Regions from separate parts of the Mesorhizobium sp. B3-1-7 genome, predicted to be linked through region 2. Evidence: predicted binding sites of a transcription regulator. Region 2 holds the regulator's gene; each other region holds the start of a gene.

Region 1 (3,275 bases), on a different contig from region 2:
CGACCATCTTCTCGAAATCCTGCGCGATGGACGGACCACGCAGCGTCGCCGCCTTCTTGCCGTCGATGAAGACGGGCGCCGTCGGCGTCTCGCCGGTGCCGGGCAGCGAGATGCCGATATCGGCATGCTTGGATTCGCCCGGACCGTTGACGATGCAGCCCATCACCGCGACTTTGAGATTCTCGACGCCGGGATATTTCTCGCGCCACACCGGCATGTTCTTGCGGAGATCGGCCTGGATGCTCTGGGCGAGCTCCTGGAACACGGTTGACGTCGTGCGCCCGCAACCGGGGCAGGCCGCGACGATCGGCACGAACTGCCGGAAGCCCATGGTCTGCAGCAATTCCTGCGAGACCTGCACCTCGCGGGTGCGGTCGCCATTCGGCTCCGGCGTCAGCGAGATGCGGATCGTGTCGCCGATGCCCTGCTGCAGGAGGATGCCCATGGCGGCCGAAGAGGCGACGATGCCCTTGGTGCCCATGCCGGCTTCGGTGAGACCCAGATGCAGCGCATGGTCGGAGCGGGTGGCGAGTTCGGTGTAGACGGCGATCAAATCCTGCACGCCGCTGACCTTGGCCGACAGGATGATCTTGTCGCGGCCAAGTCCGATCTCTTCGGCCATCTCGGCCGACAGGATCGCCGACTGCACGATCGCCTCGCGCGTGACTTCCTGCGCGGTGAGCGGCGAGCCCTTCGCCTGGTTGTCGTCCATCAGCCGGGTCAAAAGCTCCTGGTCGAGCGAGCCCCAGTTGACGCCGATGCGTACCGGCTTGTCATATCTGATCGCCATCTCGACGATCGCGGCGAACTGGCGGTCCTTCTTGTCCTTGAAGCCGACATTGCCCGGATTGATGCGGTATTTGGCCAGCGCTTCGGCGCAGGGCGGATGATCGGCGAGCAGCTTGTGCCCGATATAGTGGAAGTCGCCGACCAGCGGCACGTCGATGCCGAGCCGCAACAGCCGCTCATGGATGCGCGGAACCGCCGCCGCGCTCTCGTCGCGGTCGACCGTGATGCGCACGATTTCCGAGCCGGCACGGTGCAGCGCCGCAACCTGGGCGACGGTCTGGTCGATATCGGCGGTGTCGGTGTTGGTCATCGACTGCACGACGACCGGCGCGCCGCCGCCGACCACCACGCCGCCGACCGATACGCCGACCGACTGTCGCCGCGGGAAGGGAGAGGAAAAATATCCGGTCATGCCGGCCGCCTTCATCTGGGAGTTCCGGGCATGAGGTGGCGGAGCAAAGATGGCTTGTCAATGGCAAGCGGCAGGCAAGGCCTGCAAATCGGTGACCGCGATCAACGGCCGCAGGGCTCATGTAAAAACCCTCGGGCTGCAAGATCCACACTAAAACGGTCTGGTGATTGAGTAAAAACCAACAAGCCGGCGGCATATCTTGCCACCGGTAGGTTGGCACCGCAACGAGTGCGGTGATGTTGCCTAGGGCATGTTCAGTGTGTCGTCGGGCCCCCCTTCAGTTTTTCAATCTCGTCCTTGATTGCCAGCTTGCGTCGCTTGAGATTCACGATTTCGAGGTCGTCCACCGAAGGATGGTTCATCGCATCGGTGAGCTCACGCTCGATGTCACCGTGTTTCCGCTGCAACTCATCAAGATGGGATGCAAGAGACATGATTGGTTCTCCCTTTCATGGTTTCCTCGATTGCAGCCGTCGCGGGCGCCTCCACCGCAGGTTGCGACTGTGACGGCACCATGACAGTTTGCCACCAACCGATCTCGATGTCGAATGCCACGTGGTAGCATTCCACGACAAAGTGAAATGTGATAAGGGCTGCGCGCCGGTCACAAACCCGCAAGTCACGGCCCCGCCCAAACAGCCCGATTGGGCGATGCACACGCAGACGGTAGATAATGTCCGAACAGGAACAGGCTGAAATACGCCTCGAATATTCCCGGCTCAAACAAGAACACGCCGATTTCGACGCCGCCATCAACGCGATGATCGCCACGGGCTGCGACCCGCTTCAGATCCAGCGCATGAAGAAGAAAAAGCTGATGTTGAAAGACCGGCTGTCGGCGCTGGAAGACCGCATCATTCCCGACATCATCGCTTAGGGGCCGAATGCTGGGCGCGCGCCCAGGAGGCCGCGGAACGTGCGGGCAGCGAGAGAGCGTATTCACCACATCCTTGCGGCTGTCGGCGAATTCCGCTAAGGCGCGCCTTTGCCGCCGCGGAGCCACACCTTGACCGATCAGCGTGCCGACGTCGCCATCATCATGGGCAGCCAGTCCGACTGGGCGACGATGCGCCAGGCCGCGGAGACGCTGGAGGCGCTGGGCATCCCGCACAAGCGGCTGATCGTCTCGGCGCACCGCACCCCGGACCGTCTCTATGAGTTCGCCAAGGGCGCCAAGGCCGCCGGCTACAAGGTGATCATCGCCGGCGCCGGCGGGGCGGCGCATCTGCCGGGCATGACGGCGGCGATGACGCCTCTGCCGGTCTTCGGCGTTCCGGTCGAGTCCAAGGCGCTTTCGGGCCAGGACTCGCTGCTTTCCATCGTGCAGATGCCGGCCGGCATCCCGGTCGGCACACTGGCGATCGGCAAGGCGGGCGCCGCCAATGCGGCACTTCTCGCGGCCGCCGTGCTGGCGCTCAGCGACGACAAGCTCGCCGCCCGGCTCGACGCCTGGCGCTCGGCGCAGACCGCCAAGGTCACCACCGAGCCGACGGACGCGCCGTGAGCCTGGCTCCTGGATCGGCCATCGGCATCATCGGCGGCGGCCAGCTCGGCCGCATGCTGGCGATGGCCGCAGCGCGCCTCGGCTACCATATCGTCGTGTTGGAGCCCCAGCCCGACTGCCCGGCCGCGCAGGTCGCCAACCGGCAGATCGTCGCCGCCTATGACGATCCGGCAGGGCTCGCCGAACTGGCCGCCGCCAGCGCCGTCGTCACCTATGAATTCGAGAACGTCCCGGTCGCCGCCGCCGAAACGCTGGCGGCAAAGGTCCCGGTCTATCCACCGGCACGCGCGCTCGAAGTCGCGCAGGATCGCGCCACCGAGAAGAGCTTCCTCAACGGCATCGGCATTCCGACGGCGGCATTCCGCCTGGTCGACAATGACGACCAACTGACCGAGGCCCTGAAGGCGTTCGACGGCAGCGGCGTGCTCAAGACCCGCCGCATGGGCTATGACGGCAAGGGCCAGCGCGTCTTCCGCAACATGGAAACGGCCGGCTTTGCCGGCGTCTGCGAGGCGATGGGCAATGTGCCGCTGATCCTGGAATCGCTCGTGGCTTTCGAGCGCGAGATTT
Region 2 (3,275 bases):
TCGACGAGCCGGCCTCGGCGCTCGATCCGCTGTCGACCGCCAAGATCGAGGAACTGATCGACGAGTTGCAGGCCGACTACACGATCGTCATCGTCACCCACAACATGCAGCAGGCGGCGCGTGTGTCGCGGCAGACGGCGTTCATGTATCTGGGCGAGCTGGTGGAGTTCGACCGGACCGAGAAGATCTTCACCTCGCCTCGCGAGAAGCGCACGCAGGACTACATAACCGGCCGCTTCGGCTGAGTTCATACGAGGACATCATCATGGCCGAACATACCGTCGCCTCCTTCGACGAGGATCTCAGGCAGATCAGCCGGCTCATCAACGACATGGGCGATCTCGCCAGCTCCATGGTCGGCGGTGCGACGAGGGCGCTGCTCGAGACCGACAATGCGCTGGCGCAGCGCGTCGTCTCCGACGACGCCATCATGGACGCTCGTCAGCGCGAGCTCGACGACCGCGCCATCACGCTGATCGCCAAGCGGCAGCCGATGGCGGACGACCTGCGCAACGTGGTCGGCTCGATCCGCATGGCGGGCGACCTCGAACGCATCGGCGATCTCGCCAAGAACATCGCCAAGCGTGTCGGCTCGGTCGGCGTCAGCGCCGCGCCGCGCGACCTCACGCATTCGATCGATTCGATGGCGCAGCTGGTGCTGATCCAGGTGCAGGCCGTGATCCAGGAATATATGGTGGGCGATGCCACGGTGCTGGCCAAGCTTCGCAACGACGACGAGCGCATCGACGTCAAATACACGTCCGTCTTCCGCGAGCTGTTGACCTACATGATGGAAGACCCGCGCAACATCACCGCTTGCACGCATCTTCTGTTCTGCGCCAAGAACCTCGAGCGCATCGGCGACCATGTGACCAACATCGCCGAGAACGCCTATTATGTGCTGACCGGCACGCAATTGCCCGCCAATCGTCCGAAGCAGGACGAGACCGCAATGTCGGCGCCGGCGGCCTGACGAAAAGGTTACCCCAATGATCGCGCCACGCATCATGGTGGTGGAGGACGAGGAGCCGCTGGGGGTGCTGCTCCGCTACAATCTCGAATCCGAGGGTTACCAGGTCGAAGTGGTGACCCGCGGCGACGAGGCCGAAATCCGCCTTCAGGAAAACGTTCCCGACCTGCTCGTGCTCGACTGGATGGTGCCGGCGGTTTCCGGCATCGAGCTCTGCCGGCGTCTCAGGATGCGGCCCGAGACCGAGCGGCTGCCGATCATCATGCTGACGGCGCGCGGCGAGGAAAGCGACCGCGTGCGCGGCCTCTCGACCGGCGCCGACGACTATCTGGTCAAGCCATTCTCGACGCCGGAGTTCATGGCGCGCGTCAAGGCGCTGCTGCGCCGCGCCAAGCCGGAGGTGCTGTCCAGCGTGCTCAAGGTCGGCGACATCGTGCTCGACCGCGAATCGCACCGGGTCTACCGCAAGAAGAGCGAGATCAGGCTCGGCCCGACCGAGTTCCGCCTGCTCGAATTCATGATGCGTCATCCCGGCCGCGTGTTCTCGCGCAGCCAGCTGCTCGACAATGTCTGGGGCGAGACGATCTATATCGACGAGCGCACCGTGGACGTCCATGTCGGGCGCCTGCGCAAGGCGGTCAACAACGGCCGGATGCCAGACGTCATCCGCACCATCCGCGGGGCGGGGTACGCGATCAGGGAGGATTAGGTCCCGAGGGCCCTGACGGGTCAGGCGCTTCCAACAACCACGTTGGTGGGTAGCCGAGACGTTTGTGCTTCGTCATCCACGGGCGGAGCAAGGAGCGTAGCGACGCAGCGCAGACCCGAGGATCCATGCCGTGACTTCCACGCGCCGCTATGGCGCAGAACTCTGCACCGCTGCACCCTACGATCGAGGTAACGGCATGGATTCCAGGGTCTGCGCGCGTCGCTTCGCTCCCTGCTCCGCCCTGGAATGACGAAGTCGCGGTGGCTTCGGCCAATCTCCAACGTTGGTGCGATTCGCGGCTTCAGCGCCATGTTCGCTTAGGCCACGTTCTTCCCGGCCCCCGCTCTGGCCTGCACCCCCGGCGCGAAAATCTCCTGATCGACGAAGGTCAGCGCGCGCATGGCGCAGCCTTCGCGGATAAGCGGCAGTTCGTTCGGCTCGGTGTCGAAGGAGATCGATTCCGAGTGCTGGCCGCCGGCGGTCTGGGCGATCGCCTCTCGCAGCGCCGGCTCGATCAGGTCGAAGGCGGCCGCGCTTACGCCGACCATGGCGACAGGCGCCGGGTCGATAAGGGCGAACAGGCTGCCGAGGCCGAAACCGAGTGCTTCGCCGGCCCGGCGATAAGCCTCCCGCTCGGGTCCGTCCTCCTGCCGGGCTTTTGCGGCCAGCGCGCGCATATCGGCGTCGCCGACGTCGGTCGGCGTGGCATCCTCGCTTATTCCCATGGCGCTGCGCCAGATCGCGTAATTGCCGGCATAGGCCTCGACGCAGCCGCGGCGGCCGCAGCGGCAAAGCGCGCCGCCCGGACGATGGATCATATGGCCGAACTCGCCGCCGGAGGAATGCGTGCCGCTGAACAGCGCGCCCTTCAGCACCAGGCCCATGCCGATACCGTGCGAGAGCAGGATGGCGATGAAGTCGTCGCGATAGCGCTCGGGATCGCGCCATTGCAGCGCCACCGCCATCATGTTGCAGTCGTTCTCCATGGTGGCGGGAATACCGAATTCCCTTTCGAGGAGGTCGGCGAAAGGGATGTCGGTCAGCGGCGTGATCGGCGACCACAGCATGGCGCGTGAATGGGAATCGGTGATGCCCTGAATGCCCATGGCGATGCGGGCGACGCTGCCCACGTCGAGGTCGGGATCCCGCAGCCGGCGCCGCACGATCGCCATGCATTCGCCGATCAGCTCGTCGCGGGGCATGACGAGCGTGTCGAGGCGCTGCTGCTCCTCGGCAACCACCTGGCCGGCATAATCGATCACGGCGACCGACAGGAAGTTCAGCGACAGCACCACGGTCAGCACCGCGGCGGCTTCGGGGTTCAGCGCCAGACCGATCTGCGGCCGGCCGCGTTTCAACGCCGTCGGCTCGCTGGCCTTGCTTTCGGTGAGAATGCCTTCCTGGATCAGATCGGCGGAGATCGCCGAAATGGTCGAGTGGCTGAGCCCGGTGGTGGCAGCAATCTCCGTGCGCGAGGGCTGGCCGGCGCGGCGCACGGCCGAAATCACCATGGCGCGGTTGCGCCGGCGCAAATCGTCGTGACGGATTCCGACCGACATCGTCTCGCACGTCCTCCCAGTCATCGCGGCCTTGTGA
Region 3 (3,275 bases), on a different contig from region 2:
CAGCAAGGCATCCGCCGGCGTGCCGAGCCCGGTGAGGATGGCGTCGACCCAGACCCAGCCGCAGACCGCGAACACCACGGAAACCAGGAAGAAGAAGGTGGCGCTGGTGCCGACGATGCGCTTGGCTTCCGGCAGATCGCGGGCGCCGACGGACTGCGCGACCAGAATGGTCGCCGCCATGCCGATGCCGAACACCGTGCCAAGGATCAGGAACAGCACCAGATTGGCGTTGGATGTCGCCGTCAGCGCCGCCTCGCCAAGGAAGCGCCCCACCCAGACGGCATTGATCGAGCCGTTCAGCGACTGCAGCACGTTGGAGCCCAGCACCGGCAGGGCGAACAGAAGCAGCGTGCGCGGAATGGGGCCGCTGGTCAGGTCGCCGGGTCCGCCGGCGGGTGGGCTTCTTGTCATCCATGGCAGCACCGAAAATGAATCAGGCCCGCGATGGTATCGCAGGCCTGATGGTCATGCATCCTTTTCAGGATCAGCGGGATGACGGGCATTCGCCCGTCGCCGGTTACTGGCCGGCGACAGTGTTCCCAGACAGGCCGGGGATTGTCACCTGATAGACGAGGAAGGTGGTGTCGACATCGGCGCCATCCTCGGCCTTGTACGAAGCGCCGACCTGGAAGCCGTCCTGGGTGAGGAAGTCGTTGTCGTTGGCGACGAACAGGAAATAGTCGTCGGGCAGCTTCGGATCGAGCACGGAGACCAGCGACATCGCCTCCCACTTCTCCGAAAGGTTGTCCTTGTCGTTCGGCTCGCCATTGTGCAGGCCGAAGCGGCCGAGCTCGCCCTTGTCGTTGATGTCGATGAACGAGGTAAGCTTGGCCGGCGTCACCGACGGGTCGAGCACGCCCTTCGGCGCGACCGGCTTGTCGGCCGCGTCGAACGGACCGTTGGCGATATCGGTGGCGGCGGAAAGGTCGACGATCTCGATCTTGCGATAGAGCGACTCGTCGCCCTTGAGACCCTGGCCGTTGCCTGAGTCGCGCGCCAGCATCAGGAAGCTCTTGTCGGAGAGCGCGACGATCTCGCTCTGCGCGGCCACCTTGGTCTTGCCTTTGGCATCCTTGAACACCGGCAGGGGCACGACATATTCGTGCGCCAGCTTGAGGTGGGCGAGGTCGGAAGCATCATAGACCAGCGCGCGGGTGTTCTGGCGGGTCGAGCCGGAATCGCCGCCGTCCTGCCGGGCCGCCGATTGCAGCACGGCGATCAGAAACTTGCCGTCGGGCGTCATCGACATGCCTTCGAGGCCCTGGTTGTTCTGGCGGCCGGTCTCCGGGTCCTTCGGATCGGGCTCGGCGGCGCCCGGGCCGGGGTTGTCGGAAGCGAAATTCGGCTTGCCGTGGCGCATCGGCACAAGGGCCGCGGGCGGTTGCGTCGCCGACATCAGGTGGCCGTCGGCCGAAAAACGGTAGATGTTGGGGCCATATTCGTCGGAGATGAACATCGTGCCGTCCGCCAGCCGTGCGATCGCTTCGTTATCCAACGCCAGCTTGCCGTTGTCGGCCTGCGGCAGGATCGGCATGTCGCCGGCGGCTTCGCGCACGCCGTTCAACGGATCGAGGCCGGTGGCGTCGGCGCCCTTGTCGTCGGTCAGAAGCATCGTGTCGGCGAGCGTCGCTTTCACGCCAGACTGTTCCTGTCCGGCGGCGGGCGCCGCGCCGGCGGCGGTCGGGGCCAACTCGATCGAAATGGTGTTGAGGCGCGGGCGATAATCGGTGGTGCCGACGACATTGTAGCCGCGGTCCGGCAGCAGCCAGAGCGAACCCTTGTAGCCGGCGCCGTCACGCACCCAGGACTTGGTGTCGATCGCCATGCCGGAGCCCGAACCGAAGGTCTCGCCGAACTTGTCCTTCTGGCTGGCCGGGATGCGGCCGATGCCGACCAGCCCCTTGTTGACATAGGCGACGCCATCGGCGAGTGCCGGGGTGAGGGCGGTGAACAGGGCAAGCGCCGCGCCGAGCGCGACGGTTCGGTTAAGGTGTTTCATCGATATCCCCTTCTTGACGAGCAGAGCGGCCAGTGGCTCAAAAAGGCGCGGCATCGACGATGCGGCCAGCCCTAGCCTTCGAGCGGTCTAGGACGTGAACGTGATGGTTGCGTGACAGGCGGAGGTTCTTTCCTTCTCCCCCTGGGAAACCGCTTCCGCTCAATCGCTCTCCCGAACGACCAGCTCCAGCGGCCAAACCTCGCGGATGATGCGTGTGCCTTCGGGGCCGGCGAAGGCGGGAAGCGAGGCGAGCAGCATCTCGGCCAGCCTCCGGCCCATCGGCTCCAGCGATGGACGGAAGGCTGTCAGAGTCGGCGAGAAATAGCGGCAGAGCGGCGTGTCGACGATGACGGTCACGGCGATGTCGTGGCCCGGCCGGATGCCCATCTCGGCCAGTGCCTTGCAGCCGCCGAGCGCCATGGCGTCGTTGTTGAAGATGATTGCCGTCGGTCGGTCCTTTGAGAGCATGACGCGCGGCGTCACCTGGTAGCCGCCGGCCTCGTTGATGAAGCCGTCGGCGATCAGGCCGAGGTCAACCTCGATGCCGTGCCGTTTCAGCGCCTTGCGATAGCCGTCGAGGAAGAGATATCCGAAATTGAGGTTGAGCGCCGGGCGGATGGCGGCGATGCGACGATGGCCGCGCGCGACCAGCCGGTCGACCGCGTCGCTGCCCGCCTTCTCGAAATCGAGATCGAGCGAAGGGTAGGACTTGCCGCCCGAGCGGCTGCGGCCGAGCGTTGCGAAGGGAAAGCCTCGCTCGGTCAGATAGTCGATGCGTTCGTCCTCGCGCCGCGTCCAGGCCAGCACCACCGCGTCGGCGCGGCGGGTCTCGACGACGCGGCGCAGGCGCTCCTGCTGGTAGTCGCCAGGCGCGCCCATCACCACGATCAGGTCGAGCCCGCTTTCGGCCAGCCGCGCCTGCAGGCCGGTCAGGAACGGGATGAAGAACGGCTCGCCATATTGCTGGTCACCCGGATGCGGCTGCAGCATGAAGGCGACGGAATGGGTGGCGCCTTGCCGCAAGCTGCGGCCGGACTGGTTGGGCGCGTAGTTCAGCAGCTTGGCGGCTTCCAGCACGCGCCGGCGGGTGTCGGCATTGACGTCGGCGCGGCCGTTCAGCGCCCGCGACACGGTGCCGATCGAAATGTTCAGGTGACGCGCAAGGTCGTGGATGCTGGACGCCAAGGACGGTTCTCCCCCTGCCTTGGCTAGCACCGGCTGCCGCTCAGGCCAAGGCTTCGGGACAATTTTCGACAAGCAGCCGATTGACATTCTA

What was found. The regulator PhoB, encoded in region 2, activates phosphate uptake and scavenging genes when phosphate is short. The targets are predictions, from matches to a motif close to TGTCATNNANCTGTCAT.
Region 1: a site for PhoB is predicted at 1,705-1,721, ahead of FJ417_RS30170 (YdcH family protein). Genes of this name have one in related genera too.
Region 3: a site for PhoB is predicted at 2,100-2,116, ahead of FJ417_RS15675 (esterase-like activity of phytase family protein). Genes of this name have one in related genera too.

The regions. Positions count from the first base shown of each region.
Region 1 is NZ_VFTL01000050.1:25,738-29,012, forward strand. It holds gene ispG (flavodoxin-dependent (E)-4-hydroxy-3-methylbut-2-enyl-diphosphate synthase) at 1-1,201, opposite strand, end outside; gene FJ417_RS30170 (YdcH family protein) at 1,456-1,635, opposite strand; gene FJ417_RS30175 (DUF465 domain-containing protein) at 1,875-2,078, shown strand; gene purE (5-(carboxyamino)imidazole ribonucleotide mutase) at 2,208-2,705, shown strand; gene FJ417_RS30185 (5-(carboxyamino)imidazole ribonucleotide synthase) at 2,702-3,275, shown strand, end outside.
Region 2 is NZ_VFTL01000021.1:32,304-35,578, forward strand. It holds gene pstB (phosphate ABC transporter ATP-binding protein PstB) at 1-245, shown strand, start outside; gene phoU (phosphate signaling complex protein PhoU) at 266-973, shown strand; gene phoB (phosphate regulon transcriptional regulator PhoB) at 990-1,679, shown strand; gene FJ417_RS18275 (ROK family protein) at 1,997-3,238, opposite strand.
Region 3 is NZ_VFTL01000017.1:37,370-40,644, reverse strand. It holds gene FJ417_RS15680 (MATE family efflux transporter) at 1-411, opposite strand, end outside; gene FJ417_RS15675 (esterase-like activity of phytase family protein) at 518-1,999, opposite strand; gene FJ417_RS15670 (LacI family DNA-binding transcriptional regulator) at 2,159-3,184, opposite strand.